DNA from 4 places in the Micromonospora sp. CA-248212 genome. Region 4 is predicted to be linked to each of the others. Evidence: riboswitches for the same ligand, from Rfam matches in the RefSeq annotation. Region 4 holds a riboswitch; each other region holds the start of a gene.
The links. A riboswitch is a leader RNA that binds a small molecule or an ion and turns the genes downstream of it on or off. The one in region 4 is predicted to bind cyclic di-AMP.
Positions count from the first base shown of each region.

Region 1: another riboswitch for cyclic di-AMP. It lies ahead of ACQP03_RS11560 (C39 family peptidase); the one in region 4 lies ahead of ACQP03_RS00425 (NlpC/P60 family protein).
Region 2: another riboswitch for cyclic di-AMP. It lies ahead of ACQP03_RS26485 (coiled-coil domain-containing protein); the one in region 4 lies ahead of ACQP03_RS00425 (NlpC/P60 family protein).
Region 3: another riboswitch for cyclic di-AMP. It lies ahead of ACQP03_RS14775 (transglycosylase family protein); the one in region 4 lies ahead of ACQP03_RS00425 (NlpC/P60 family protein).

Region 1 is NZ_CP192023.1:2,360,615-2,368,469, reverse strand. Features, by position in the region: gene ACQP03_RS11570 (CDP-glycerol glycerophosphotransferase family protein) at 1-1,311, shown strand, start outside; gene ACQP03_RS11565 (alpha/beta fold hydrolase) at 1,316-2,062, opposite strand; gene ACQP03_RS11560 (C39 family peptidase) at 2,196-3,044, opposite strand; cyclic di-AMP (ydaO/yuaA leader) riboswitch at 3,278-3,418, opposite strand; gene ACQP03_RS11555 (hypothetical protein) at 3,704-4,474, opposite strand; gene ACQP03_RS11550 (hypothetical protein) at 4,652-5,095, opposite strand; gene ACQP03_RS11545 (acyltransferase family protein) at 5,279-6,481, opposite strand; gene ACQP03_RS11540 (glycosyltransferase family 2 protein) at 6,623-7,786, shown strand.
Region 2 is NZ_CP192023.1:5,656,414-5,664,268, reverse strand. Features, by position in the region: gene ACQP03_RS26520 (cellulose binding domain-containing protein) at 1-2,339, shown strand, start outside; gene ACQP03_RS26515 (hypothetical protein) at 2,510-2,917, opposite strand; gene ACQP03_RS26510 (hypothetical protein) at 3,058-3,198, opposite strand; gene ACQP03_RS26505 (STAS domain-containing protein) at 3,588-3,950, shown strand; gene ACQP03_RS26500 (hypothetical protein) at 3,968-4,147, opposite strand; gene ACQP03_RS26495 (SRPBCC family protein) at 4,221-4,673, shown strand; gene ACQP03_RS26490 (hypothetical protein) at 4,693-5,220, opposite strand; gene ACQP03_RS26485 (coiled-coil domain-containing protein) at 5,314-6,390, opposite strand; cyclic di-AMP (ydaO/yuaA leader) riboswitch at 6,396-6,527, opposite strand; gene ACQP03_RS26480 (cation diffusion facilitator family transporter) at 6,640-7,557, opposite strand; gene ACQP03_RS26475 (HelD family protein) at 7,665-7,855, opposite strand, start outside.
Region 3 is NZ_CP192023.1:3,096,097-3,103,951, reverse strand. Features, by position in the region: gene ACQP03_RS14800 (FMN-binding glutamate synthase family protein) at 1-354, shown strand, start outside; gene ACQP03_RS14795 (GNAT family N-acetyltransferase) at 922-1,671, shown strand; gene ACQP03_RS14790 (VOC family protein) at 1,762-2,199, shown strand; gene dinB (DNA polymerase IV) at 2,257-3,444, shown strand; gene ACQP03_RS14780 (hypothetical protein) at 3,548-3,904, shown strand; gene ACQP03_RS14775 (transglycosylase family protein) at 3,980-4,672, opposite strand; cyclic di-AMP (ydaO/yuaA leader) riboswitch at 4,672-4,840, opposite strand; gene ACQP03_RS14770 (peptidoglycan-binding domain-containing protein) at 5,111-5,599, shown strand; gene ACQP03_RS14765 (peptidase inhibitor family I36 protein) at 5,708-6,109, opposite strand; gene ACQP03_RS14760 (AfsR/SARP family transcriptional regulator) at 6,295-7,855, shown strand, end outside.
Region 4 is NZ_CP192023.1:87,170-93,759, reverse strand. Features, by position in the region: gene ACQP03_RS00440 (zinc metalloprotease) at 1-983, shown strand, start outside; gene ACQP03_RS00435 (pyridoxamine 5'-phosphate oxidase family protein) at 1,057-1,605, opposite strand; gene dcd (dCTP deaminase) at 1,683-2,261, shown strand; gene ACQP03_RS00425 (NlpC/P60 family protein) at 2,333-3,373, opposite strand; cyclic di-AMP (ydaO/yuaA leader) riboswitch at 3,386-3,521, opposite strand; gene ACQP03_RS00420 (N-acetylmuramoyl-L-alanine amidase) at 3,757-5,712, shown strand; gene ACQP03_RS00415 (C40 family peptidase) at 5,771-6,590, opposite strand, start outside.

The DNA of each region.
Region 1 (7,855 bases), 2.3 Mb from region 4:
ACCCCGCTGATCGCTGACCGACTCGGCGTCGCCCTGCTGGGGCTGCTCGCGGTGGTGGCCATCGCCGCCGCGTCGACCCTGCCGGCCGTCGTGGCGCTCGCCGCCAGCCTGCTGGTGGCCGCCGCCGCCGGGGCGGTCGCGCTGGACCTGGCCCGACGACGGTTCCGCCCGACCGCCGGCGGTGGGCAGGTCGCCCGCGCGCTACGCCGGCACGAGCCGGAGTTCCTGCTCTACTTCTCCGCACCGCCCGGCTCGGAGTACCAGGTCACCATGTGGCTGCCGTACCTCGAACGGATCGGCCGGCCCTTCCTGGTGCTGGTCCGTGAGCCGGAGTTCGTCGCGCCGATCGCCGCGGCCACCGACGCGCCGGTGGTCTACTGCCCCACGCTGCGCGCGATGGACGAGGCGCTGGTGCCGAGCCTGCGGGTGGCCTTCTACGTCAACCACGGGGCGAAGAACAGCCACTGCATCCGGTTCACCCAGCTCACCCACGTCCAACTGCACCACGGCGACAGCGACAAGGCGCCCAGCGCCAACCCGGTCTCGGGCATCTTCGACCGGATCTTCGTGGCCGGGCCGGCGGCGATCGACCGGTACGCCCGCGCCGGGGTACAGATCCCGGCGGAGAAGTTCGTCGTGGTGGGCCGCCCCCAGGTCGAGTCGATCGAGGTGCGCCAGGAGCCGGCGCGGGGCCTCGCGCACCCGACGGTGCTCTACACCCCGACCTGGACCGGGCACCACGCCGACGCCGACTACTGCTCGCTGCCGGTGGCCGAGGAGCTGCTGCGGCGGCTGCTGGGGCGTGGCGCGACGGTGATCCTGCGGGCGCATCCGTACACGACGCAGAACCCGGCGTCGGCACGCCAGTTGGGCCGGCTCACCGAACTGCTGGCCGTCGACCGCGCCCGCACCGGCCGGCAGCACGTGTTCGGCGCGGCCGCCCGGGAGCTGAGCCTGACCGAGTGCGTCAACCGCTCGGACGCGCTGGTCTCCGACGTCTCCGGGGTGATCTCCGACTACCTCTACTCCGGCAAGCCGTATGCCGTCACCGACATGGGTGACGAGGGCGACCGGTTCACCGAGCGCTTTCCACTGGCCGGCTCGGGCTACGTGCTGCGGCGCGACATGTCCAACGTGGACGCCGTGCTCACGGCCCTGCTGGACACCGACCCGCTGGCCGATGCCCGCTGGGTCACCCGCCGCCGCTACCTGGGCGACTTCCCGGCCGAGTCGTACGCCGAGGGTTTCCTGACCGCCGCCCGCCGCGAGCTGACCTCGGCCCGGGAACTACCCGCGCCCGCAGCCGCCTGACCGATCAGCGGTACGGCTCCAGCAACGCCAGCACGGCCGCCGGATCCTCCAGGTGCGCGTTGTGCCCGAGACCGGACAGCGTGGCGACCGGTACGCCGTACTCCTTGAGCTGCGCGTCCGTGACCATCGGGTCGTGCTCCCCGCGGGCCAGCACCACCGGCACGTCGGTCGCCGCGAGCAGCGCCGCCAGGTCGGGCGCGCCGACGGCGAACGCGGCGTTGTCCATCGCGAGCCGCCACCGGCCGTCGACCTGACGCAGACCGGCGTCGACCATCGGGTGGTCCGGGAGGACCAGACCGGTGAGGCCGGCGACCCGCAGGTACCGGCGGGCGGCCTCGGTGCGGCTGGTGAACCAGCCCACCGGGCGGGCGGCGAGGTCCGCGGCACGGGCCAGCTCGGCCGGCGCCCAGACGGCCTTGATACCCAAGCCCACCACCGCGTCCACTGGCAGACCGGCGGCGCGGGCCGCCAGCGCCAGGCCGACCACGCCACCGAGCGAGTGCCCGAGCACCACGATGCGGTCGTCGGAGGCCAGGCCCTGCGCGACCCGCTGGGCGAAACCCTCGAAGGAGTACGACGACAGCGGCGCCGACCAACCGTGACCGGCGAGATCGGGCGCCAGCCACCGGCCGGGCCAGTGCTGCTCCAGAAGTGGCGCCCAGGGCAGCCACACGTCACCCGTCGCCCCCATGCCGTGCAGCAGCAACAGGATCGGCTCCCGGCCGGCTTGACCACCCGATTCATCCACCACGGCCGCAGTCTCCCACGGTTCGCGGCCCGGTACGAGAGCCGTTCACCGGCGTCGCGCCCGACACGGGGACGCCGCGGGCGCCGGCCCCTTGTGGGAGACGGCGCCCGCGGCGTCGTGGGGTGTCGCGCGTTGGTCAGGCGGAGTAACCCCGGGTGGCGATCCAGTTCGCCAGGTCGATCGTGGTGATCCAGTAGGCCGGGTCGGCGGCGTTCGCCGAGTCGGCGATCCGCACCGTACGGCCGTTGTCCTTGTAGCCGACGACGGCGATGTAGTGCCCACCGCCGTAGGAGTGATAGCCGCCCTCGGTGTCGATGGCGTCGCCGACGACGTTCGCCACCACGCCCCGGCCATCGGTGATGGCCTTGACGACGTCGGCCTGAAGACGGTCCATCTGGGCCGGGCTGGGCGTGCCCGCGAACATGCGGGTGCGGTACGGGGAGCCCTTCACCTCGGCGTTGAGCACCCGGGTGGTGTCCTCGGCCGAGTTGGTGCCCATCTCGGTGGTGCCCAGCTCGGCGCCGAGCTCCTCCTGGGTGCGGTCGATGCCGCTGGCGCTGAGCGCGTTGCGGGTGGCCGCCGGGCCACAGTTGTAGTAGGTGTTCTGCGCCTCGTAGTCGTAGTCGAGCACCTTCGTCGCGGGCGGCTTCGGCGGCGTCGGCTTCCGGGTGACGTCCGGGTTGCTCGTGGCCTTCGCGGCGGGGGACGCGGCGCTGGTGGCCGGGGCGGCGGTGCTCGGCGCGACGCTCGCCGACGGAGCTGCGGACCGGAGTTCGCCACGGGAGGCGACGGTGTCACTGCGCATCTCGGCGACCGTGGTCGGGGTACGCGAGCCGGCCGGGGCGTCGTCGGCGCCGGCGACCAGGGCGCCGGCGGTGGTGGCGATCGCGAGGGCCGCGGCGGAGGCGGCGACGATTTGGTACGGGCGCTCGGTCGCGAGGCGACGGAGCTGGCGCTTCAGGGTGTGCTTCACGAGGTCCTCCACGGTTCACAGGGAGAGCGGCACACCGGGGCTCGACCGGCATCCGGGCAGGCGTCAGCGCGCGGGCGGTGGCCCGCGGATGATGAGCCGCTCAGGGGAACGCCCGGCGCGGCCGGGCGGGAAGTGCGGTGACCCGGGGGGTCAGCTCACCGTCACGAGGCGGATGAGCGGGGACACCGCGTCGCCGTGGAGGCGGCGGAACAACAAGGGGGTCGAGGGGTGCTGCACGAGGATGGAACTCCTTCCGTCACCGCCTACCGGGTTAGCTGACGGATTCGGGCGGGAAGATCGCCCTACCGCGGGCCGTGGCTCGCGGATTCACCCCGGACTTACTGTGGGTCCCCGGTTCGTTGATCACGATTGAGCGGGTCGGCGCGGCGTCGCCTCCTGCGATCGGTAACCGCACCGGACGGGACGACAGTACTGGCCGGTACGCACTCTGCCAAGCCGCGCCCACCTGCGTAAACATCGATTGGCCCAGCAATTTCTGCGCGTTCTGCCGCTGACGTGACTCGATGGGACAACGGGTTCCGCCGGCACCTGTGGGCGACAACCGGACAGGTGGCCGACAACGCGGCCACAATCGCGGGCGCAATGGCCGCCGATGATGCCCGCCGCCCGATTTCCGCTGCCGGTGACCCGCCTCACATAACGGATCGGGCTCAACCGGCCCGGGCCGGACGCCAGCGTGCCACGAGGGCCGTACGCGACGGCCGCGTCGCGGTGCGCCGGGAGAACGCCGGGCTCGGCCGCGACCGGACCGCCGCCACGTACGCCTCCTCGGCGAGGACGCGCGCCGACTCGGCGGCCACCTCGGCATCCCGCCAGGACGACCGCTCCCGCTCGGCGGCCGTCCGGTGCTCGGCCAGCCTCGCGTCACGGATCGCCCGGATGAGCAGCGTCTCCTGCTCGACCGGGTGCCGGCGGGGGTCCCAGCCGCGCCGGTGCCCGAACACGTCGCCGAGCTGAGCCATGGTCAACTCCCCCCGCCAGTGCGCCGCCATGGCGGCACGGTGCAGATAGCGCTCCCGGGCCGCGTACTCGGCGGGGGTGTGCGGGGTACGCGGTGTCGGCAACGCCCCGGCACCGGCGACCCGACGGGCGGCCGTGTCCGCCTCGTCGTACGCGGTCCAGGCCCGCTGCGCCTCGTCCTGAGCGACCAGCCAGTCAGCGCGCCGCCGTCGGGCGGTCCGCGCGGCCCGGGCGGCGGCCACGGCCACCTCCTCGGCGTACCGGCGCAGGTCGGCCATCTCGGCGACGGCCATCTCGCGGGCGGTGGGTGTCGGCGGCGTGGGGTCGGCCGCGGGCGAGTCCCGCTCCGGTCGGGCCACCAGGACGGCGAGGACCGTCAGCGCCAGCAGGAACAGGGCCGACCAGATGGCGGCGGCCTGGGGCACCTCGGTCAGGAACTGGTAGAAGACGACGGTTTCCATGATCGACACCTCGGCATGAGCACGTAAGCGATGGGATGCCGCACGGGCGGGTGCGGGCGGTGTGTCGTCAGGTGTGGTGACTGGCGTTCGGTCTGGCGGCGTCGCCGGTGATGGAGATCTCGGCGCGCCACACTCCGGCGCTCGCGGGACGGCGTGCCGCCCCGGTGACTGACCCCGCTAGGCCGGCGGGGCGCGGGGGGCCCGGCTGGCCGAGCCGGCGGCGCGGAGGGGCCGCTCCGAGCCCGTGCGCGCCGAGGTCACGCCCGCCAATGGGCGGGGTAACGCGTCCGAACCACCGTGCCGGGCGGGCTGCGGCTCGACCGACCGCGCGGAGGCGTCAGCGCCAAGCTCTGCGGCTCGTCCCTCGCCGACCCTGTCGGTGGCGGCCGAGCCGGTGGCGGCGCGGTCGGTGAGGACGGTGGAGAGGGCCGCGGTCGACGGTCCGAGCGGCTCCGCGAGGGCGAGCGACCCGATGATGGGCGGCGGGGCCGCGGCGGTCGATGCCGGTAGCAGCGCCGGGGCCGCGCCCAGGGCGAGCGACAGCACGGCGAGGCTGGTCAGCACCCGTGCCGCCCAGCGCGCCACCCACCACAGGGGACAGGTGAGCGCGACCGGGAGCACGTCCTCACGCTACCGTCGGGACCGCCCGGACGCATCGGCGACGGGCGTGTCGGCCAGCGCCGCGCCGACCCCGTCCGACCAGCGTGGACCAGGTGGCGTCAGCCGGCGCTGGTGGGTGCCACCGCGCCGGTCAAGATCGCGCTCGATCGTTGATGTAGTGGCCTCACTCGGCTGACGAGACCACTACAACCAGGATCGAGCGCGATCTTGCGCGTCTGGACGGGCGGGCACGGGCGGCACGCCGGCGTCACCGCTCCCGGCCGACGAGGTGGTGCGCTGATGGGGAACGAGCGGCGGGCGACCCGGGCGACGTGGCGCGAGCCGGCGCATCATCGGGGTCTCCACCCAGCGGTGCAGCAACCCGGCGAGGACCAGGTTCGCGAGCAGGAATCCGAGCACCACCGCCGGACCCCGCCAACCCCGGAAACCGGTCCCCCAGTCGCCGCTGAGCCGGAGCACGCTCGTCATCACCAGGACGTGCACCAGGTAGAAGGCGAACGAGACCTCGCCGAGCCAGACCAGCGGACGCGAGCGCCACGGCGAGCGCCGGCCGCGCACGTCGGCGTCGGCGGCCGCGGTGATCACCAACAGGTACGCGACGGCGAGCAGCGTGGTCCACAACTCGGCGCGGATCCACTGCGCGGCGGCCACCCAGGTGCCCACGAAGATCGCGGTGGCGGCGGTCAGGCCCGGCCCGCGCCACCGGCCCCGGAGCATCAGCTCGGCCGCCACCGCGCCCAACCAGAACTCCAGGGACCGCACCGGCGGGAAGATCTGGGTGAACCACCAGCGGCTTACCTCCGGCACCAGATGCTGGGCCGGCCAGAGCGCGAGGATCAGCAGCGGCAGCGCGACCACGAGCGCCCAGAGCACCGCGGGTCGCGCCCGGCGCAACAGGGGCAGCGCCAGCGGCAGACAGAGGTAGAAGAAGAACTCGCAGGACAGCGACCAGCTCACCGTGTTGACGCTGTAGAACCAGCCCAGCCGGGGGTCCCACGCCTGCAACAGCAGCAGGTTCTCCACGGCGACGGCCGGCAGGACGGGATCGGCGAACCACCCGGCGACCAGCAGCGCGGCGGCCCACAGCACCACGTGGTTCGGGTAGATCTTCGCGACCCGTCGACGCCAGAAGGTCAGCCGCGAGTCGCCCGGGCGGGCCGACCAGACCAACACGAAGCCGCTGAGAATGAAGAAGAACTGCACGCCGGACAGGCCGAGGGTGAAGAGGGCGTCGACGACGGCCTTGTACTCCGGCTCGGCGATGATCCGCATCGTCCCGGCGTGGAACCCGAAGACCAGCAGCGCGGCGATCCACCGCAGCCCGGTCAGCGACGGCAGCCGGGCGGGGGCGGCCGGCGCGGCCGGCGCGTCGGTGGTGCTCGTCATGCCGAGGCACCCTACCGGGTCACTCCCGGGTGAACCGGGCGGCCGTTGTTTACCTTCCGCTTCGCGGGTGTTCAGGGATTTCACCATCGGCGGCCACGTGTGGTTCCGGGGCTGGCCATCCACGTCGTCGAAGGTGGCGACGTGGTCAATGAGCCGACGCACGCGCCGCTGCTGAGCATCGTCGTGCCCGTCTACGGCGTCGAGGCTTACCTGTACCAGTGCCTCGAGTCGGTCCGGGCGGACATCCCGGCGGGCGAGTCGGAGGCGGTCGAGCTGATCGCCGTGGACGACGCCTCGCCGGACGGCTGCGGCGCGATGCTGCGGTCCTACGCCACCGGGCGCGACAACGTCCGCGTCGTACACCTGGAAGAGAACGTGGGTCTGGGCCTGGCCCGCAACGCGGGCCTCGACGTGGCCACCGGCCGGTACGTGTGGTTCGTCGACAGCGACGACTGGCTGCCACCGGGCACGATCGCGGCGGTGCTGGACCGGCTGCGTGAACACCAGCCTGACGTCCTCATGCTGGACCACCTGCGGGTGCACGAGGACGGTCGGCGGGAGGTCGACGCGAGCAGCCACCTGCTGCGCGGGGTGCCGGGCGTGGCCCGCCTGGCCGACCAGCCGCACCTGCTGCGGGTGCAGCACACGGCGTGGAACAAGGTGGTACGCCGGGCCTTTCTCGACGAGTTGGAGCTGCGCTTCTTCCCCGGCTGGTACGAGGACATCCCGTTCAGCCACCCGCTGCTGATCGGCGCGGAGAAGATCTCGGTGCTGGACCGGGTCTGCTACCTGTACCGGCAGGGCCGCCAGGGCGCCATCACCTCCACCCGCAGTGGCCGGCACTTCGACGCGTTCGGCCAGTACGAGCGGCTGATGGACTGGGTTGCCCGCCGGCACCCGGACGAGGGCCTGCGGGCCGAGCTGTTCGAGCTGATGATCAGCCACTACCTGGTGGTGGTCGGCAACGACGACCGGCTGCACCCACACCTGCGGCGCGCCTTCTTCCACCGGGTCGCCGAGCACTACCGCCGATACCTGCCCCCCGGCGGCTATCCGATGCCGCCGGGGGTCAGCGGGCTCAAGCACCGCCTGGTGGGGCGGGGTGACTGGTTGGCGTACTCGGCGCTGCGGCAGGCGCACCGGGTCACCGGACGGTGGCGACGGTCCGGCCCGACCGCCAGCGCCGACTCGTCGTCGACCGACGACCCCTCCCGAGCGGCGCGGTCGACGAGCAGGCCGGACGGCGGGCACGCCGCCGGCAGGCCGGGACGGTCGGACGCGTTGGCCGGTGGCCGCCTGCCGTGACCCGTTCGGCGGGTGCCGGGGTTTTTCAGGTCGTCCACCCGTTCGGGGGGACGACGACAGCACCACCGC
Region 2 (7,855 bases), 1.7 Mb from region 4:
AGGGCGCCACCTGGCAGGTCACCGAGCTGCCGTTCAAGAACGGCGGCAACATGCCGGGCCGGGGCATGGGCGAGCGGCTGGCCGTGGACCCCAACCGGAACAGCACCCTCTACTACGCCGCCGAGGGCGGGAACGGGCTGTGGCGCAGCACCGACTTCGGGGCGACCTGGGCCAAGGTCACCGCCTTCCCGAACGTCGGCAACTACCGGGCCGACCCCAGCGACCCGAACGGCTACAACGGGCAGAACCAGGGCCTCACCTGGGTCAGCTTCGACAAGAGCACCGGCGCCGCCGGCACCACCACGCAGACGATCTACGTGGGTGTGGCGGACAAGGACAACCCGGTCTACCGCAGCACCGACGGTGGTGTCACCTGGGCGCGGATTCCCGGGCAACCCACCGGCTACCTGGCGCACAAGGGCGTCGTCGACCCGGTCGGCGGTCACCTCTACATCGCCACCAGCGACACCGGCGGCCCGTACGACGGCGGCAAGGGCGACGTCTGGAAGTTCACCCGGTCCACCGGGGCCTGGACGCGGATCAGCCCGATCCCCTCCACCAGCGGCGACGACTACTTCGGCTACAGCGGGCTGACCATCGACCGGCAGCACCCGAACACGCTGATGGTGGCCACCCAGGTCTCCTGGTGGCCGGACGCGATCTTCTTCCGCAGCACTGACGGCGGGGCGAGCTGGACCCGCATCTGGGACTTCACCAGCTACCCGCAGCGGTCCAAGCGCTACACCATGGACATCAGCTCGGTGCCCTGGCTGACCTTCGGCACCAACCCGGCGCCCCCCGAGGAGACCCCCAAGCTGGGCTGGATGAACGAGTCGGTGGAGATCGACCCGCACGACTCCAACCGCATGATGTACGGCACCGGGGCCACCATCTACGGCACCACCGACCTCACCAAGTGGGACACCGGCGGTCAGTTCACGATCCGGCCGATGGTCCGGGGCCTGGAGGAGACGGCCGTCCTCGACCTGGTCAGCCCACCCAGCGGCGCACCCCTGATCAGCGCGCTCGGCGACGTCGGCGGCTTCCGGCACACCGACCTGGACACCATTCCGTCGATGCTCTTCACCCAGCCGGTCTTCACCAGCACCACGAGCCTGGACTACGCCGAGAGCAAGCCCGCCGTGCTGGTGCGGGCCGGCAACTTCACCGACTCCGACCGGCCCAACGACAGCCACGTCGCCTTCTCCACCGACGGCGGGGCCACCTGGTTCCAGGGCACCGAGCCGTCCGGCGTCAACGCCGGCGGCACGGTCGCCGCGGCGGCCGACGGCAGCCGGTTCGTCTGGTCGCCCGGCGACGCGGGCCAACGCGTCGTCTACGCGGTCGGCTTCGGCAACTCGTGGGCGCCGTCCACGGGCATCCCGGCGAACGCGACGATCGAATCCGACCGGGTCGACCCCAACCGGTTCTACGGCTTCAGCGGCGGCCGGCTCTACCTGAGCACCAACGGCGGCGCGAGCTTCACCGCGACGGCGGCGACCGGCCTGCCCACCTCCGACGTGCGCTTCAAGGCGTTGCCCGGCAAGTCGGGCGAGCTGTGGCTGGCCGGTCCGGGCGGGCTCTGGCGGTCCACCGACTCCGGGGCCAGCTTCACCAAGCTGGGCGGCGTCAGCGCCTCCGGCAACGTCGGGTTCGGCAAGGCCGCGCCGGGGCGGACCAACCCCGCCGTCTTCCTCTACGGCACGGTGGACGGCCAGCCCGGTGTACACCGCTCCGACGACGGCGGCACGACGTGGGTACGCATCAACGACGACCGTCACCAGTACGGCAACCCGACCGAGGCGCTGACCGGCGATCCCCGGGTCTACGGGCGGGTCTACCTGGGCACCAACGGTCGCGGCATCCTGGTGGCCGACCGCACCGGCGGCACGCCGACGACGCCGCCTCCCACCACGCCGCCTCCGACCACGCCGCCTCCGACCACGCCCCCTCCGACCACGCCCCCTCCCACCACGCCCCCTCCGACCACGCCCCCTCCGACCACGCCCCCTCCGACGACGCCGCCTCCGGTTGGTGGGTGCGCGGCGACCTACCGGGTGACCGGCTCGTGGACGGGCGGTTTCCAGGCCGAGGTCGTGGTCAGCAACCCCGGCACCAGGCCCATCGCGGGCTGGACGCTCGGCTGGACGTTCCCCAACGGCCAGCGCGTCAGCCAGCTCTGGGGCGGCACCCACACCCAGACCGGGGCGGTCGTCTCGGTTGTGGACAGCGGCTGGAACGGCGCGCTCGCCCCCGGGGCCAGCACCACGATCGGCTTCCTCGGTTCCTGGACCGGCACCAACTCGCCGCCGGCCTCGGTGAGCTGCACGAGTCGCTGACCCGGTGGCCCGGCGTCGTCCGGGCCACCCGAGAACACCGGTCCGCCGGGGTTGCCTGAGGGGTCCGGCACCCCGGCGGACCGGGCGCACATTCCGCCCAGCACCGCCACCGGTACGCGAGCGGGCCCCGCCGACGCGATGTCGACGGGGCCCGCTCGGTGTACCGGTGGCTAGTCGTCCAGGCCGACGGGGGAGTTGGGGCGGTCGACGTCGACGAACTCGACGTCGTCCACCGCGCGGTCGTCTCGACTGCCGGCGGCGCGAGCGGCGGAGCCGACGGCCCAGCCGACCGCCGCGCCGACCAGCGCGGCGCCGATCAGCAGCGTCCACGGCAGCGCCGGCTGGCGTCCGGCGAGCGCGTCGAAGGCGCGCGCCGCGCGACGCCGTGCCTCCTCCGCCGCCGAGCCCACCAGGTCACCGGCGCCGTCGGCGAGGTCGCCGCTGCTGCGACGGGCCGACCGCGCGGTGTCCCGGACGCTGTCGCCCGCGGAGCTGACGGCGGAGAGCAGCTGCTCCCACGCCTGGTCCGCGATCCGCTCCGGCTTACTTCGCCGGTCCAGTAGGTTGGTTCCGAACATCGTGGTTACCTCCTCAGGTGCCGAAGCCGCCGGCCACTTCGGACCTCGGCGTCCGTCCAGCGCGACACGGTTCGCTGACTGCGCAGTGCCCCGGGCCGGTGGCGCGCAAACCCGGCCCCGAGTGGCGCACCCGTCGGGGGTCAGCGCACCGCCACCGCGGCCACGCCGCGTGCGAAATCGTCGTCATCGTCATCGTCGTCGTCTCCGCCGCCGAAACCGCAGGCCAGTACGAGGGCGAGCAGCAGACCGACGCCGGCCAACCCGGCCAGTCGCTTGATCATCGAAGGTCCTCTCCGTCACGGTGGGTGTTCCGGGCCGATGCTAGGAAGCGTCGGCAACCACGCTGGCGGGTCGGGCCGGGACCGCTGGCGCGACACGCCGGTCCCACGCGGGGCGGGCGTACGGGACGGCACGGATGTCGGGCCTGCCGGACCGCGACCGCTACCCTGGTCCGGCGACGCGTCGGTTCCGACCGATCGTCGACTGATCAGATAACGAAAAGTATTGAATGATCAGATGCCGAAAAGTGGGGATATGGGCGACTTTGTCCGCTCGGATCCGTGAATTGCTCATCCCGAGGGGTGGCGACCGAGGCCGTTGGAGGAATACTCTCGGTCGCGGCCCGCGTACTGATGAGGCGCCCGGGGGACGGGCGGGTGGAGGTGCTCGCGTGAGCCTGTCGATCGTGAAGTCGGTCCTGTCCGGTGGTGTCGTCGAGATCGCCCCGCGGGGTGAGATCGACGTCGACACAGCGTACGAGGTGCGAGAGGCGATTGCGGAGGTGCTGGCCAAGAGCCGTCCGCTGCGCATCGAGCTGAACATGAGGCTGGTCACCTTCATCGACTCCGTGGGCATCAGCGCCATGGTCGCCGGCTTCCAGACCGCCGAGGTCAGTGGCGTCAAGCTGGTCGTCACCGAGCCGAGCCGGTTCGTGCACCGTCAGCTCTGGGTGACCGGCCTGCTCGGTCTCTTCGGCGCACCGGAGCCCTACTTCGCCGGGGCCGCCACCCCCGAGGTGCTTCCCGGCGCCTGAGGCGCGGGCGGCCACCGTCAGGCCTGCGCGTCCGGACCGGTCAGGTCCACGTCGGTCACCTCGGTGACTGCCCGGATCGCCGTGACCGACGCGTACCCGGCGGCCAGCAACGCCACGTCGGTGCCGGGCTGCGCGGCCTGCCCGGGCTCCTGCAACGAGGCGGCGCAGAGCACCACGTCGACCCCGAGGGACAGCACCAGTCCGTCCGGCCGTTGCCAGCCCAGGGCGGCGCACGGGACGATCGTGCGACCAGCGACGTCGGGAGACGGTGTGTTCGGCAGCGATACCTTCAGCTACACCGTCCAGGCCCGCTGCTCAGTCGCCGAGGCGGCGGCGCTGTTGAGCGACCTGACCCGTCAGGGTGAACTGCATCCCCTGATCGTGCGGGTCCGCGAGGTGCCGCCCCGCCCGGGGGCCCGCGCCAGCTACACGATCAACGACAGGCTGGTCGCCGGCCCGCTGCGCTTTCGCACCACGTACCACGCGGACGTGCTGGTCAGCGAGCCCGACGAGATCGTCACCGTGGCCCGCCAGTGGCCCGCCACCACGGTTCGCAACCACACCCGGCTGCGCGCCGAGCCGGACGGTCTGGTCCGCATCGACGTCGACATCACCCTGCGCGCGCCGACACCCCTGTTCCGGTACGCCTTCGGTCAGGCCCGCGCCGCCCACCTCGCCCTGGCCGCGCGCCTCGGCGCGGCCCTCGACGACCCCGCGCCGTGAGCCCTCGGTCCCGCGCCCACTACTTCCTTATTGGTGCGTGACGTGGCGCCACGGGGCGCGCAGGGCGATCCCGCGTCGTGCCGCCGGCGGGTCGGCGTCCCCAGGGCTTGTACGTCGACAGGACCGTCGCGATGATCATGAGGCTGGTCGACACCGCGGGCGCGATCACCAGGTCGGCGCGGTCCCGCGCCGGTAGCGCGGCGCCCAGCGCGGCGGCGTGCCGCAGGTTCGGGGTGAGCAGGAACAGCACCAGCCCGACCATCACTGTGGTGATCACGAGCTTGATCACCACCCAGCGGTAGCGCAGCAGGCCCCAGGGGGTGAGCAGCGCGCTGGCGACACCGACGAGCCACACGAGCACGCTCAGCGGCGCGAAGAGCACGGTGCCGACGAGCCCGGCGACCGGGTAGACCACGGCCGGGTCGGCGCCGCGCTGTGCCGCGATGCCGAGGGTGAGTAGCACCAGGTCGGCCCCGAGCCAGCCGAGGGAGGTGACCAGGTGCAGGGTGAGCAGGGCCTTGCGCGTGCGGGGCGCGATTCGCGGCATACCCGAATGCTCCCGGCCCGACCCCGCGTGGTCGTCCGACCAGCGACGACGTCCGGGGTACGCCCGCTGACGTACCCCGGACGGCGTCGGTGGTCAGTACACCGACAGGTGCACGTGGTTGGTGTGGTCGCTGGAGGGGTCGCCGTTCCCCCCGCTGTACGACTTCCAGCCGCTGCTGGGCAGCCAGATCTGCTTGAACCAGATCACGTAGAGCACCGCGAGCCGGTCGGCGTTGCGGATGAAGTACGCGGCCAGGTTGTTGCCGTACGTCTTGTCGCCGCCGGTGGCGATGCCGCCGAAGCCACCCTTCTGCGCGGCGAAGTCGCAGGCCCGGCCCTTGGGGTGCTCGCCCGAGCCGCCGTTGCGGTGACAGGAGACGTACCGGGTGAAGCCGGCGGCCTTGGCCTGGTTGAGCGCGTGCAGGGTGCGGGGGGTGATGCAGCCGCTGGCCGGGGTGGGGTCGTTGATGCTGCACGACTCGGATGGCCAGGAGCCGTCGGAGTTGCGCGGTGCGGGCTGGGCGTTGGCGGTGGAGGTGCCACGGTTGGAGCCGGTGTCGGTGTCGGCGGCGGCGCTGGCGCGTGCCTTGTTGTTGGCGACCGTCAGGGCCCGCTCGGCCTGCTCCTTGCGCTTGGCCATCACCTCGACCTGCTTACGCTGCTCCCGGATCTCGCCGTCGAGGGCGACGCGGGTGCGGTTCGCCTCGTCCCGGGTGGCGTGCAGGTCGCGCAGCACCCGGTCCTCGTTGGCGGCCACCACGTCGAGGGCGGCCGCCCGGTCCATGAAGCCCTCGGGGGTGTTGCTGTTGAGCAGGGCCGAGACGGTGCTGAGTCGGCCGGTGCGGTACGCGACGCCGGCGATCTCGCCGACCTTGCCGTTGCGTACGGTCATCTCGGCCTCGGTGTCCTTCAGCTTGACCGCGAGCTGCTGTTGCCGCTGGATGGAGGTGTCCAGCGCGCGCTTCGCGTCCAGGTAGCCCTTGCTGGCCGCCTCGAGCTGGGCCCGTAGCGCCGGGGTGCCGCCCTCCTCGTCGCCGTCGGGCGCGGCGGCGGCCCGCAGGCCGGCGGGGGGAGCGGCGGTGGCGGCGCCGACCGGAAGCGCGACGCCGAGGGTGACCATCATGACGATCAGTGCCGCAAGCCGGGCGGCGGGTGGTCGTGCTGGTGCCACTACGCATGTCCTTCCGTCAGCCGCCGACCGGGTTAGCTGACGGGTTCGGGACGGAAGATCCCTACCGCTGACGCGGATGCACCCCAGGAACATGGTTCCCCGGTTCGCCCTGTCGGGCGATTAGGCGACGGCCGCCACCGGCGCCGGGAGGCGCCGCCGGGTGGTGGCCGGGACAGAGCCTACCGGTGCTGGTGGGGTCTGTGCAGCCGATGTGACGGAAGGTGCCGGCACCATCGCGAAGGATGACGGTCACCACTCGACGGAACCGCAGGCGCCCGGGGCGGCACCGGGTTCGGTCTGCAGCGTGGCGTGCTCGATGCGGAAGTCGTCCCGCAGGGCGGTACGCGCCGCAGTGAGCACCGCGCCGACCTCCGCGCCGGGCGCCATGGTCAGGTGCGCGGAGGCCACCTCCATGCCCGAGGTGAGCGTCCAGACGTGCAGGTCGTGCACCTCGACCACGCCGGGCACCGCGGCCAGACGGTCGTGCACGGCGGTGACCTGGAGGTGTTCCGGGGCGGCCTGCACGAGGATGCGTACGGCGGCCCGCCCCAGCCGCCAGGTGCGCGGCAGGATGAACACGCCGATCGCGACCGCGACCAGCGGATCGGCCCACCACCAGTCGGTGACGGCGATGAGCAGCGCAGCGCCGATCACGCCGAGCGAGCCGAGCAGGTCGCCCAGCACCTCCAGGTAGGCGCCCTGGAGGTTGATGCTCTCCCGGGCGCCGGCGCGCAGCAGCCCGAAGGCGACCACGTTCGCGAGCAGGCCGAGGATGGCCACCGTGAGCATCGGACCGCTGAGCACCCGGTGCGGGTCGCCGAACCGGCCGATCGCCTCGATCACCACGTAGACCGCCACGCCGGAGAGCAGGACGGCGTTGGCCAGCGCGGCGAGAACTTCGAGGCGGTAGAGCCCGAAGGTGCGTTGCGGGTCGCCGGTGGCCCGCCGCGTGGCGGTGATCGCGGCGAGCGCCATCCCGATGCCGAGTACGTCGGTGAACATGTGCCCGGCGTCGGAGAGCAGCGCCAGCGAGCCGGTGTGGAAGGCGGTCACCGCCTCGACCACCATCAGGGCAGCGAGCAGTCCGAAGGCCGCCCAGAGCCGTCCGCGATGCTGGTGGGCGGCGTTGGCGACCGACCCGTGGTGGTGGTCATGTCCTGCTCCCACGAGACCCACCCTCCGACGTCGCCCGGGACCCGGTCAAATGTATGCTCACATCGCTATGTGTGCAAGTGTAGGGCGAGGGCCGGCCCCTGGGCGCGCCAACCCGACGGTCAGCCGGTCGGGTCGACGGTGGTGAGCCGCTGGGTTGCCCGGGAGAGCGCCACGTAGAGCGTGCGTACACCCGAGCCCGGATCGGCCCGGATCTCGCTGGGGGCGACCAGCACGACTCCGTCGTACTCCATGCCCTTGGCCTCCAGGCTGGTCACCACCTGCAGGCGCGTCGCGCCGAGCGCGTCGAGCC
Region 3 (7,855 bases), 3.0 Mb from region 4:
AAGTGCCACACCGACACCTGCCCCACCGGGGTGGCGACACAGAACGCGTGGCTGGCCCGGGGCCTCGACCCGACGCTCAAATCCGTCCGGGCGGCCAACTACCTGGCGACGTTGCGCCGGGACCTGACCAAGGTCGCCGAGGCCTGCGGCGTGGAACACCCCGGCCTGATCGGCACGGACGCCGTGGAGATCCTGGACGGCCGCACCGGCTCCACCCCACTGCACGAGGTGTACGGGTACCGCCCGCACTGGGGCCTGCCCTCCGCTGCCGACCAGAAAGAGATCATCCGGCTGATGATCCCGGAGGCGCCCCAGGGCGGCAGCGCCCCGCCGTCACCCACCGCCGTCGGCTGATCCCGCCCACCGACCCACCGACCCGCCGCCCACGGGGCCCACCGCCCGCCGCCCGCCGCCCACGGGGCCCACCGCCCGCCGCCCGCCGCCCACGGGGCCCACCGCCAATCTGCCTACGGCCCACCGGCCCGCCGCTTACCGCGCCGCCGGCCCGCCGCCCACCGCGCCACCGCGCCGCCGCCCGCCGCCAACCACCAACCACCAACCACCAACGGGCCTACCGCCCCACCGGCCCGCCGCATACCGGCCCGCCGGCCCGCCGCCAACCTGCCTACCGCCCCAACCGGCCCGCCGGGCCACCGGGCCGCCGCCCGCCGCCAACCGCCGCCGGGCCTACCGCCCCACCGGCCCGCGCCCCACCGGCCCGCCGCCCGAAGAGCGTGATGCCTGTGAGTCATCTTGATGACTCACAGGCATCACGCTTCTTGTGGTGCTTCCGCCCCGAGGCCGCTGCGGTGCCATCCGACACCACCCAAGAAGCGGGTCCGCCAGAGTCTCCTTCGGCGTCATCCGGCGCCGCGCGAATAACTCGTGGAGTCGTGTTCCCGGCCGACCTATGGTGGCGCGGTGCTGATCCGACGTGAGACCCCCGCCGATATCGACGCCATCCGGGCCGTGCACGCCGCGGCCTTCGCCGCCGCCGACCACGGCCCTGCCGACAATCCGGAGCACGGGCCGCAGCACGATCCGGGCCACCGGCCGGACCACGATCCGGGCCACGGGCCGGACCACGGGCCGGGCCACGGGCCGGACCACGGGCCGGGCCACGGGCCGGACCACGATCCGGGCCACGGGCCGGACCACGATCCGGGCCACGATCCGGGCCACGGGCCGAGCACGGACACCGCCACCAGGAGCACCGACGGCGGTGGCGACGGTCGCCTGCCGGTCGAGGCGACGCTCGTGGACGCGTTGCGCGTCGACGACGGGTGGCTGCCCGCGTACTCCCTGGTGGCGGTCGATGGGGACGGCCTGGTGGTGGGTCACGTGGTGGCCACGCGGGCCCGCGTGGCCGGTGCGCCGGTGGCGTTGGGTCTCGGGCCGCTCGGCGTGCTGCCCGGCTGGCAGCGACGCGGGGTCGGCAGCGCCCTGATGCACGCGGTCCTGGGCGCCGCCGACGCCCGAGACGAGGCGCTCGTGGTGCTCCTCGGGCACCCCGAGTATTACCCGCGTTTCGGGTTCCGGCCGGCCGTCGAGCTGGGCGTCACCCCGCCGCAGCCGTGGGGCCCGCAGTACTTCATGGCCCGACCGCTGACCGCCTGGCACGGATCGATCCGGGGCGAATTCCGCTACGCCCGCCCCTTCGACGACCTGTGACCGGACCGCACCCGCTGTCGCAACGATCCTGTCGGTCCGTCGCGAGAGGATGGCGACATGACCGACCAGACCGGGAACGAGGATGCTGCTATGGCCCGTGAAGTGCAGATAACGTTCGACGCTGCCGATCCTGCCGCCCTGTCGGCGTTCTGGGCCGACACCCTCGGCTACGAGTTGCAGGGCCCGCCCGGGGGCTTCGACTCGTGGGAGGCCGCGTTGGACGCGATGGGCGTGCCGCCGGAGCGACGCAACGACGCGTCGGCGGTGGTCGACCCCACGGGGGCGGGGCCACGGCTGTTCTTCCAGCGGGTGCCGGAGGGCAAGCAGGCCAAGAATCGCGTCCACCTCGATGTGCGGGCCGCGCCGGGGCTGACGGGTGACGACCGGATGGCGGCCCTGGAGGCGGAGGCCGACCGGCTCACCGCTCGGGGTGCCACACGGCTCGCCCGACACGAGCCCGCTCCCCCGCTCGGCGCCGGTCACATCGTCATGGCAGACCCGGAGGGCAACGAGTTCTGCCTCGACTGAGCGGGCGTTCTCCCAGCTCATTGCCGCGACGACCGGCCGTCATGCGAACATGTGTACGTGTCGCACGACGCCCACATCCTGCACGCCGACCTGGACGCCTTCTACGCGTCGGTCGAGCAGCGTGACGACCCGCGCCTGCGCGGACGGCCGGTGATCGTCGGCGGCGGCGTGGTGCTGGCCGCCAGCTACGAGGCGAAGGCGCGGGGTGTGCGCAGCGCGATGGGGGGTCAGCAGGCACGACGGCTCTGCCCGGACGCGATCGTGGTGCCGCCCCGGATGTCGGCGTACACGCAGGCCAGCCGGACGGTGTTCGAGATTTTCCGACAGACCACGCCGCTGGTCGAAGGGCTCTCCATCGACGAGGCGTTCCTCGACGTGGGCGGGCTGCGCCGGCTGGTCGGCACACCGGCCGACATCGCCCAGCGGCTGCGCCGGGAGGTCCGCGACCGGGTCGGCCTGCCGATCACGGTGGGTGTGGCCCGGACGAAGTTCCTGGCGAAGGTGGCCAGCGCAGTGGCGAAGCCGGACGGGCTGCTGGTTGTCGCCCCCGACGCCGAGACTGCGTTCCTGCATCCACTGCCGGTGGAACGGCTCTGGGGCGTCGGTCCGGTCACCGCCGCGAAGCTGCGGGAACGCCGGATCCGTACCGTCGCGGACGTGGCCCGGCTCGGCGAGGCCGCGCTGGTGTCCCTGCTCGGGGCCGGCGCCGGCCGGCACCTGCACGCTCTCGCCCACAACCGCGACCCCCGGGCGGTGCAGATGGGCCGGCGGCGGGGCTCGATGGGCGCGCAGCACGCGTTGGGGCGTACCCCACCTGCGCCGGAGGAACTGGACGCCATCCTCGCCGGTCTGGTCGACCGGGTCACCCGACGGATGCGGGCGGCCGGACGGTCCGGACGCACCATGGTGTTGCGACTCCGCTTCGGCGACTACACCCGCGCCACCCGCTCGCACACCGTGCCCAAGGCGACCGCCGACACCACCCCACTGCTCGCCGCCGCCCGGACACTGCTGCGGGCCGCCCTACCGGAGATCGACCGGCGCGGGGTCACCCTGCTCGGCGTCTCGGTCGGCAACCTGGACGACAACCCGGTGCAGCCGGAGCTGCCGTTCCAAGCCAACACCGGGGCCGACCTGGACGCCGCCGTGGACGCGGTCCGCGACCGCTTCGGCTCGACGGCGCTCACCCGGGCGGCGCTGCTCGGCCGCGCTCCCGGTGTCGAGATGCCGCTATTGCCGGACTAGAGCGCCCCGGTTGCTGCGACCGGAGACACATCACAGCAGGTCGGCGGTTTAGCCGGCCGCACACAGGTGAAGTCTTGAGGGGAAAGCCTGACGAGGGGGGCCCATGTCCGACGAGACCAGCAACCGACCGAGCCGTCGTGCCGAACGCCCGGGCGACGTGACCGACCCGCTGCTCTGGCAGCTCGCGGTCGACGTGCTCGAGGCCCACGAGGCCGACGACGAGGGTCGCTGCCGCAACCTCCAGTGCGCCGGCCAGTCCTGGCCGTGTGCGGCGCGTACGACCGCCGAGCAGTCGTTGCGACTGGCCCGCAGCACCCCCGACTCGGTCGAGACGGCCATCGACGGTGGCGGGGGCGGCACCGGCTGGACGGCCGAGGCCGCCGCGCCGGCGCAGCGCTGGGGCTGGAACGGCGACGTGATGGCCCGCCGCGAGGCGAGGTCGGCCGCCTCGGCGGCGTGACCCGTCCCGCGAGGACAGCGCCAGACGAACGAACGCTCGGCCGGTGACCCGGCCGAGCGTTCGTCGGTACGTACGTCAGAGAGCGAGCCGCTGCCCCGGGAAGATCAGGCCCGGGTCCGCGCCGATCAGCTGACGGTTGCGCTCGTACAGGGCCTGCCAGCCGCCGCTGCGGGGGTGCCGCTCGGCGATCTCCGACAGGGTGTCCCCCGGCGCGACCACGTACGTGTCGCCGCCGGCCGCCGGGGCGGTCCGCTCGTGACCACGGGTAGCCGGCTGGTCGCCGCGTGCCGGCCGCTCCTTGCCGGAGGTGGACGTCGACGACTTGGAGGTCGACTTCGTCGGGGACTTCGCGGTGGACTTCGTCGGGGACTTCGCGGTGGACTTCGTCGAGGTACCGCCCGACGAGCCGCCCTTGCGGCCGCAGGTCGGCCACGCGCCGATGCCCTGCCCGTCGAGCACCTTCTCGGCGATCGCGATCTGCTCGCCACGGCTGGCCAGATCGGCGCGGGCGGCGTACTTCGTGCCGCCGTAGCCGGCCCAGGTGCCCTGGGAGAACTGCAGCCCGCCGTAGTAGCCGTTCCCGGTATTGATCTTCCAGTTGCCGCCGGACTCGCACTGGGCGATCGCGTCCCAGTTGACACCGGCCTGGGCCGGGGCCGCCGGGCCGAAGAGGGCGACGGCGCCGGTGACCGCGCCGACCGCCAGGGTACCGACGGCGACGCGGCGGGTGGTGACCCGTCGATGACGGGGGGTGTACGCAGACGTCATGGATCATTCCTCCACGCCGGCGAGGTGAGCTGTCGGGTTCGGGCCGAGGAGCCCGGCCGCGCGCTGGCGGCTTCACCCCGAGGTGACATGCACCGAGGAACGTTGGGTCCCCCGCTCCTGCCCGGGTTCTGTTTCCGACGACCGGGGGCAGGATTTGGCGTTGCCGGTCGCGGCGTCCACGGTGGTGGACCCGACCGACGGTAGGCACGGTGGGTGACGGTCGCCCACCGCTTGTGAAGTTGTTCACCGGCTCACGCGGGGCGCTGCGGCCAGCGGTTGCGGAGGACGTCCACCTGTGCAGCGGCCATCATGGACCGTTTCCGATCAGGGCCTGCCGTCCCGGTGAATTGACGTTCGGACAGGAAACCGTAGACGGGCGGTAGCGATGCTCTGGAGCACACCGGGTCCGTCCCGGAAACGACACCCCAGGAGGAGATCATGCCGCTCCAGCAGAGTCGCAACGGCCGTCGCCGCGCCGCAGCCGTCCTCGTAGCCCTACTGGCCGGCGCTGGCCTGACGCTGTCCGCGCCGACCGCCGCACAGGCGTCCAGCCCGTGCACCAGCCTGACCTTCTACCGGGTCGGCGGCTACCCGGGCGGCGCGGACATGCACGTGCCCACCGTCGGCTGGCAGACCGGAAACAAAAGCTGCTACCTCACCTACGGCCACTCGGGCTCCGCGGTGCTGGTGCTCCAGGAGGCGCTGAACAACTGCTACGCGCGGTCGCTCAGCCTGGACGGGAACTACGGTCCGAAGACCCGGGACGCCGTCCGGTACGCCCAGCACAAGATCAATGAGGACATCGTGTACGCGAACATCGCCGAGGACGGCGAGTACGGCCCGCAGACACGTGCCTACATGGGCTTCGCGATCTTCGGGGTCAACGGCGGCCCGGTCATTCCCAACGTCTGCTACTACCCGGGCTGACCGCCGTACAGCGCCGGCCGGAGCCCTCGCGGACTCCGGCCGGCGCCGTGGCGGCCCCTCCCCCGGTGCGGCGTCGCCGGCTCCCCCCTGCGCGGCGACGCTCATGGATCAGCAGACCCGGACCGCCTCGATCCGCTGATTCCAGTTCCCCCCGATCGCGGCCGAGTCGTACGCCAGGTTCGCCCGGTAGCCATAGGCGTGCTGGTAGCCGAGCAGGCCGGTGGCGTTGGCGTTGTCCCAGAAGGTGGAGACGGTGCCGGACGGCCGGTTGTTGATGATCGATTGGGCCCGGTTGCGGAAGTACGAGGGCAGCGGGACGTCGTTGCATCCGTTGTACGGACCGTCGAGCAGGAAGATGTCGCCGCTGAAGTTGGCCCCGGCGTACAGGCAGAGCAGACCCGACGGGCAGGCGTAGTTGGCCTGGGCCGGGCTCGGGGCGACGCCGAGCGTGGCGCCCACGGCGATCGTACCGAGCAGCGCGGACGTGAGCCTTCGCAGAGCACTTCGCACGATGGTGACCTCCGGTGTCGTCACGACCGGAACCGGCCGCGAGTCGAGTTGCTGACATCACGTTGATCGATGTCCTTGTAGCAACGATGATCTGCGCGGAAGGTCGACGAATTCCTGCCGGAACCTCAATCCGGCTGTCCCGGGGGTGCCGGTGGGGCGACCGGCGGTGCAGCGAGCGGCGGTTCATGGAGATTCGGGTCCTCGGGCCGGTCGAGGTCTGGGCGGACGGCCGTCCGGTCGATGCCGGAGCGGCCCGCCAGCGCGCCGTCCTGGCCGCACTGGCGGTCGACGTGGGCCGACCGGTGAACCTGGACGCTCTGGTGGACCGGGTCTGGGGTGACGCGTCGCCGCCCCGGGTTCGCCACAACCTGCACGTCTACCTCGCCCGGCTCCGCCGGGTGCTGGCCGACGCGGGCGCGCCGGACGTGTTGGCGCGACGGTCGGGTGGTTACCTGCTGGACCTGCCACCGGAGACAGTGGACGGCCCGCACTTCGACGCGCTGCGGCAGCGTGCCGACGGGCTGCCCGACGGGGACCCCGAACGGGTGGAACTGCTGCGCAGGGCGCTTGAGCTGTGGCGTGGCGAGCCGCTGGCGGGGCTGCCGGGCGAGTGGGCGGCCCGGGTCCGGCAGGACTGGCACCGCCGGCACACCGACACCGTCGTGCAGTGGGCCCGTGGAGTGTTGCGACGGGGCGAGCCGGATGCGGTGATCGATCCGCTGACCCGGCTCGCCGACGAGCACCCGCTCGACGAACCGGTCGCCGCCGTGCTGCTGCACGCGTTGGCCGCGGCTGGTCGCGGGGCGCAGGCACTGACGTACTACGCCCGACTGCGGGACCGGCTCGCCGACGCGCTCGGTGTGGACCCGGGCATCGAGCTTCGCCAGCTACACCAGGCCATCCTGCGCGGCGAGGTCACCTCGCCGACCCCGGAGGTGTCCCCCGTGCCGGCCGCCGCGGTCATCGTCGCCCCGTCGCGGCCGGACCGCCCGGTCCCCGCGCAGTTGCCGTCGGATGTCCGGGGCTTCGCCGGGCGGCGTTCGGAGCTGGACCGTCTGGACGCGCTGCGGGCGTCCGCCGAGGAGCGACCCGGGGCCGTCCCGCTGGCCGTGCTCTCCGGAGCGGGCGGGGTCGGCAAGACGGCCCTCGCCGTGCACTGGGCGCACCGGGTCGCCGGGCAGTTCCCGGACGGGCAGCTCTACGCCAATCTGGAGGGCTACAGCCACAGCGGCGTCGTCCGAAGCGCGGAGCAGGTGGTCCGGGGCTTCCTGGCCGCGCTCGGGGTGCCGCCGCGCGAGGTGCCGGCGGACGAGCAGGCGCAGACCGCGTTGTACCGCAGCCTGCTCGCCGGTCGGCGGGTGCTGGTGCTGCTCGACAACGCCCGGGACGCCGCGCAGGTACGGCCGCTGCTGCCGGGCGCGGCCGGCTGCCTGGTGCTGGTGACCAGCCGGGATCGGCTCACCGGTCTGGTGGCCACCGAGGGCGCCGAGGCGGTCGTGCTGGATCTGCTCAGCGCCGACGACGCGCAGGCCCTGCTGTACGCGCGGATCGGGGCGCGGGCGGAGGCGGAGCGGGCCGCGGTCGACGATCTGGTCCGACTCTGTGACCGGCTACCGCTGGCCCTGGTCGTGGTGGCGGCGCGGGCGGTGGTCCGGCCCCACCTGCCGCTGGCCGAGTTGGGCGCGCAGCTCCGGGCCGGCGGCCGGCTGGACGGGCTCGACACGGGCGACCACGACAGCAGCGTGC
Region 4 (6,590 bases):
GACTCCGTCCCAACCTGCTGACCCGGCGCGTCGCCGGTGTCGCGTCGACAACTCTCGCGCTGCTGCTCAGCACCGCTGCGGTGGGCGTCGTTCCGGCCGCTTCGGCCTTCTCCTCAGCACCGGGTGGCGCCTGCGCGCAGCCGGTCGACAGCCACGCCAACGCCCGGGCGAAGCCCGGCGCGGGGGCCCTGCACGAGCCGAACGAGCTGACCGCCAAGCAGGTCCGCGAGCGGGACGCCGACCTCGCGGCGGCGCTGCGCGAGCGGGCCAACTACCGGGCCGGCGCCGGCGCCACGACGCTGGCCGCTACGGTCACCATCCCGGTGGTGGTGCACGTGATCCAGGAAAACAGCACTCGGGCCGGCGGAAACATCCCCGACTCGATGATCACCTCGCAGATCAGCGTGCTGAACCAGGCCTACGCGGGTGGGACCGGCGGCGCGGCCACCGCGTTCGCCTTCCGACTCGACTCGATCGACCGGGTGACGAACCCGTCCTGGTATCCCATCGTCGACGGCTCGTCGGCGGAGCGGTCGATGAAGTCGTCGCTACGGGTGGGCGGCAAGAACACGCTCAACATCTACCTCGGTGAGTTGAGCGACGACCTGTTGGGCTGGGCGACCTTCCCGCAGCGCAGGCTCAGCAGCATGGATGGCGTGGTCGTGCTGAACGAGTCGCTGCCGGGCGGCACCGCCACCAACTACAACCAGGGCGACACCGGCACCCACGAGGTCGGCCACTGGCTGAACCTCTACCACACCTTCCAGGGTGGCTGCGGCGGCTCAGGTGACGGCGTCAGCGACACCCCGGCCGAGGCGTCGCCCGCGTACGAGTGCCCGACCGGCCGGAACACCTGCTCGGCGGCCGGCCTGGACCCGATCACCAACTTCATGGACTACACCTACGACTCGTGCATGTACCAGTTCACCGCGGGTCAGGCGAGCCGCATGCTGACCGCGTGGAACGCGTACCGCGCGGCCTAGCTCCTCGCGTACACCAGGTGCCGGCTCCGTCACGACGGAGCCGGCACCGGCGTCTCTGCCCCCAGGGCCGTGGTCAGGCGGCCGTGCACTGAACGTCGCGGCTGCGGCGGGTCGGGCGCGTCTGCGGTACGGCCGCGGGCGCGGCCGCCGCGGGCGGGGTCTGCGGATCGAGCCAGACCTGGACGGCCGGACGCCCCACGGCGATGCCCAGGCCGTGCTGGTCACGACGGGTCAGCATCGCCACGTCGACGGTGAACTCGAACAGCCGCCAGTCGGCCCGCGGCTCGGCCCGAGCGCTCTGCGCCAGCCGGGCCACCCGGACCGGATCGGTGACCGGCCAGGCGTGACCCGCCACGTACGCCTCGTCGTCGCTCTCCTCCGGAGGGAACGAATGCAGCGCGTATCGGCCGTCCCGTTCGAGGTCCCGGCGCTTCGGCGAGTCGATGATGAAGCAGAACAGACCCTCGTCGGTGATGACCGGGGAGACCGGATGGACCCGGGGCCCACCGTCGGCACGGACCGTGGCCAGATAGCCGAAGCCCGGCCCGTACTGCTGCAGGAGAACGCGGATGCCGTCGGCGAGGCGGGGCTCGTCGACGGCGAAATCGGACCAGGAAGCCATGCGAGCATTCTATCGAACAAATGTACGAGGAGCGACCTCGACACGCTGGTCACCGCCCACCTCGCTATGGTGGTCCGATGCTGCTCTCCGACCGTGACCTGGTCTCCGAGATCAAGGCCGGCACGCTGGGCCTGGAGCCGTTCGAGCCCACCCTGGTCCAACCCTCCAGCATCGACGTACGACTCGACCGGCTGTTCCGGGTCTTCAACAACCATCTCTACACCCACATCGACCCGGCCATGCAGCAGGACGACCTGACCTCGGTGGTCGAGGTGCCCGACGGCGAGCCGTTCGTGCTGCACCCGGGAGAGTTCGTGCTCGCCTCGACGCTGGAGGTGATCTCGCTCGGCGACCAGCTCGCCGGCCGACTGGAGGGGAAGAGTTCGCTGGGCCGCCTCGGCCTGCTCACCCACTCCACCGCCGGGTTCATCGACCCGGGCTTCTCCGGGCACGTCACGCTGGAGCTGTCCAACGTGGCGAACCTGCCGATCACCCTCTGGCCGGGCATGAAGATCGGTCAGCTCTGCATCTTCCGACTCTCGTCGCCCGCCGAACACCCGTACGGCTCGGTGGTCTACGGCTCGCGTTACCAGGGTCAGCGAGGCCCGACGCCCAGTCGCTCCTGGCAGAACTGGCGTGCCTGGCCGACGCGCTGATCCGCCCTTGCGATGTAAGGAAGGGCCCCCTTCTATACCTGAGGCGTTAGAAGGGGGCCCTTCCTTACATCTCAGCCGGGGCGGCCGTAGCTGTGGATGGGCCCGTCGTCGACCTTCTTCATCTTGACGGGCACACCGGCCTGGGAGGCGTGCACCACCCAGCCGTCGCCGACGTACATCCCGACGTGGTGGATGTCGCTGTAGTAGAAGACCAGGTCACCGGGGCGCAGGTCGCCCTTGCTGACGTTCTTGGTCACCCGGCTCTGCGCGGCGGCGTTGTGCGGCAGCGACACACCGGCCTTCGCCCAGGCGGCCAGCATCAGCCCGGAGCAGTCGTACGAGTTCGGACCCTCGGCGCCCCACACGTACGGCTTGCCGATCTGGGCGCAGGCGAACTTGACCGCGATGCCGGCACCGCCACCCGGGTAGCTGGCCGGGCAGGGCGCGGGACGCAGCGAACCGCCGCCGCCGTTGCCGTACACCTTGAGGCGCAGCTTCTGTAGCCGGTCGATCTCCTCGTTGATCTGCTTCTTCTTCGCCGCCAACTGGGCCTCGGTGCGGGTCAGCTGGACCACCATCTCGTCCAGCGGCGCCTTCTGCCGGGCCAGCTCGTTGCGCAGGTCGGCGACCTGGCGGACGTCCTCCTGCTGGTTGTGGGCGAAGCGGTCGAGCATTTCGAGCTGACCGACCATCTCACTGGGCGACCGGCTGCCGAGCATCGTGTTGACGGTCGACAGGTTTTCACCCATGTACGCGCGGACGGCCAGCGCGCTGACCTTGTCCATCGCGGCGTCGACCTGGCGCTCCAGCGGCGCGATGCGGGCGGCGAGCGTGTCGGCCTGCTTGCGCTTGAGGGCCAGGTCGGCTCGGGTGGCGTTGTGCCGCTCGATGATCGGTTCGAGCTTGTTCCAGTCGTCGTCGATCTGCCGTTCGATCTCGGCGACGGACGGGTCGGCGTGGGCCACCGTGGCGCTACCGGTCAGGACGACGGCGACGCCGACCAGGGCGGCGAGGGCGGTGGTGAAGCGGGACCAGCGTGGACGCGGCACGGTCGACGTCGGGTCGGCCGGGGCCGACCGTCCGGACGACGGCCGCGGGGCTTGGAGGGCCACCGGGTTCCGTACTCCTTCTTCCTGACCGCCTACCGGGTTAGCTGACGGGTTCGGGCGGGAAGTGGGCGCCCTACCGCAGGAACTGCGGATTCACCCCGAGGAACCTGGGTCCCCGGCTCGCTCGCGAGCGACTCGGCGGTGTCGGTCCGTTACCGCCCGGGGTGGGCAGACCTGCTACCGGGCCGACGAATGACCAGAGTAGAGACGGCCGTTACCGATCCGCAACCCGTGCGGCCGTGACACTCCGTACCGATTGCGGCGGGCCATCGAGCGGACGTGAAGATTTCCTTCCGTACGTTTCGAAACATGGAAAGGTATTGACGTGGGCTCCCGAGCAGGACGAAGGTGACGGCACCGACACCAGTTCACATGTAGGGGGTTCGATGAAACGTCCGACCCTGCTCGCCGTCGCGCTCGTCACCGCCACGGCGGCCGTGCCGCTGTCCGCCGGCCCGGCCACCGCGGCCCCCGCCGCCGACCGCCAGCAGCAGTACGCCGCCGCGGCGACCGAGTACGGCGTACCCATCGACGTACTACTCGGCGTCTCCTACCTGGAGTCCCGCTGGGACAGCAATGCCGGCACGCCGAGCACCAGCGGCGGCTACGGCCCGATGCACCTGACCGACGCCCGGCACGTGACCGCCCTGCCCCGGGGCGGTCACCACGACGCCCCGGGAGAGGATCCGCGCGGCGACGAGTCCCGTCGTCCTCTCGCACCGGCGCCCGCCACCGGCAACGCGCCGCCCAGCGCCGCGCTGCAGACCGTGGACGCCGCCGCCGCGCTCACCGGCGCCACCGCCGAGGCGCTGCGCACCGACCCGACGACGAACCTCCGGGGTGGGGCGGCGCTGCTGGCCGCGTACCAACGGGAGGTCGGCGCCCCGGTCGGAGTCGGCACCGACCCGGGCACCTGGTACGGCGCGGTGGCCCGCTATGCCGGCGCGGACAGCGCCGATGCCGCGGCGGCCTTCGCCGACGAGGTCTTCACCACGATCGGCGCGGGCGAGACGCGGGTGACCGACGACGGCCAGCGGGTCACGCTGCCGGCCCGGGCGGTACGACCCGAGCGGTCCTGGCTGGACCGACTGGGGCTGCGGCGACTCGCCCGCCCGGACGGGTTGGAGTGCCCGAGCACCGTGTCCTGTGAGTGGATCCCGGCACCCTACGCGGCGTTCGGCGACGGCGACTACGGCAACCACGACCTGTCCGACCGGCCCGCCCGGCAGAAGATCGAGTACATCGTCATCCACGACACCGAGGCGAGTTGGGCGACCACCCTGCAACTCGTCCAGGACCCAACCTACGTGAGCTGGCACTACTCGCTGCGCTCGGTGGACGGGCACATCGCCCAGCACGTCCGCACCAAGGACGTCGCCTGGCACGCCGGCAACTGGTACGTCAACGCCAAGTCGATCGGGCTGGAACACGAGGGCTTCGCCGCGCAGGGCACCTGGTACACGGAGGCGATGTACCGCACGTCGGCGAAGCTCGTGCGGCACCTCGCGCTGCGGCTGGGCATCCCGCTGGACCGCCAGCACATCATCGGCCACGACAACGTGCCCGGCACCACGGCGGCGACGGTCCGCGGGATGCACTGGGACCCGGGGCCGTACTGGGACTGGACGCACTACTTCGACCTGCTGCACGCCCCTCGGCTGGACACCGGCACCCCGGCCACCGGGCTGGTCCGGATCGACCCCGACTACGCGACAAACCAGCCGGCGTTCACCGGATGCGTCACCCCGGGGGCACCGTGCGCGCCCCGCGGTTCCTCGTCGGTGGTGCTACGCACCGCGCCGGCTCCGGACGCGCCACTGGTCAACGACATCGCGCTGCGCCCCGACGGCACCCCGAACACGATGGACGTGTCGGACCACGGTGCCCGCGCGTCCGCCGGCCAGACGTACGCGCTGGCCGGTCGACAGGGCGACTGGACGGCCATCTGGTACCTCGGGCAGCGGGCGTGGTTCCACAACCCCGCGTCCGCGCCGACGGCCACCTGGACGGTCGGCATGGTGGTCACCCCGAAGCCCGGCCGGGCCACGATCCCCGTCTACGGGCGGGCGTACCCGGAGCAGGCGGCCTACCCGGCCGGCGTGCCGTACCAGGCGATCTCACCGTTGCAGTACACCCTCGCCGCCGGCCAGCGGTACGCCGTCGGCGCGGTGCTGCCCGGCGAGTACTACCGGGCCAGCACGTTCGACGGCTCCTCGCCCGGCGACTGGACGGTGATCCGGGGCCAGAACCGGTACGCGCAGATCCAGTTCGGCCACCGCGTCATGTACGTCGACCTCGCCGACGTGCAGTTGCTGCCGTCCCCGGTGGGCGCACCCCGCTGAGGAACCACGACGGCCCCCGGTCGAGGTGACCGGGGGCCGTCGTCGTGCGTGCTGGGGATCAGCCAGGTCGGCGGAACCCGGCGACCGGCATGGTGTTGATGCTGGACACCTGCACCGGTTTACCGGCGCGTGGCGCGTGCACCATCTGGTTGTTGCCCAGATACAGCCCGACATGACTCAGGCCCGAGTAGAAGAAGACCAGGTCACCGGCACGGGCGTCGGCGCGCGAGACGGCCTTGCCCTCGTTCCACTGATCACCCGTGTGGTGGGTGAGGTAGATCCCGGCCGACTTGTAGGCGTACTGGGTCAGGCCCGAGCAGTCGAACGAGTTCGGGCCGGTGGCGCCCCAGACGTACGGATCGCCGACCTGCTGGCAGGCGGTCTTGATCGCCTTCTGCGCCGCCACAGAGACCACGCCGTTGATGGTCGGGCAGCCGGCGGTCTTGACCGTGGTCTTGGGCATCGACGCTTCGAGCTTCTTGATCTCGGCGTCGATCTGCTTCTTCTTGGCCGCCAGCTCGCTCTGCTGCTTGGTCTGGGTGGCGATCAGCGCGTCCAGCTTCTGCTTCTCGCCGTCGTACTTGGCCCGGACGGCGAGCACACCCTCAACCTGCTTGCGCTCCTGGGAGGCGAGCCGGTCGAGGAGGGTGAGCTGCTCGGTGAGCGTGTCCGGCTTGGCGCTGACCAGCAGCGCGCCGATCTCCTGCGAGGGGCCCGACATGTAGTAACGGGAAGCGAGGTCGCCGACCCGGTTGAGTGCCAGCTCGCTCTGCAGGGCCAGCGGCTCGATCTTCTTCTGAAGCTCAGACGACTTCTTGCGGTTGACGGCGAGTTGCGCCCGCACCTTGTTGTACTTCTCGATCGTGGGCTCCAACTCC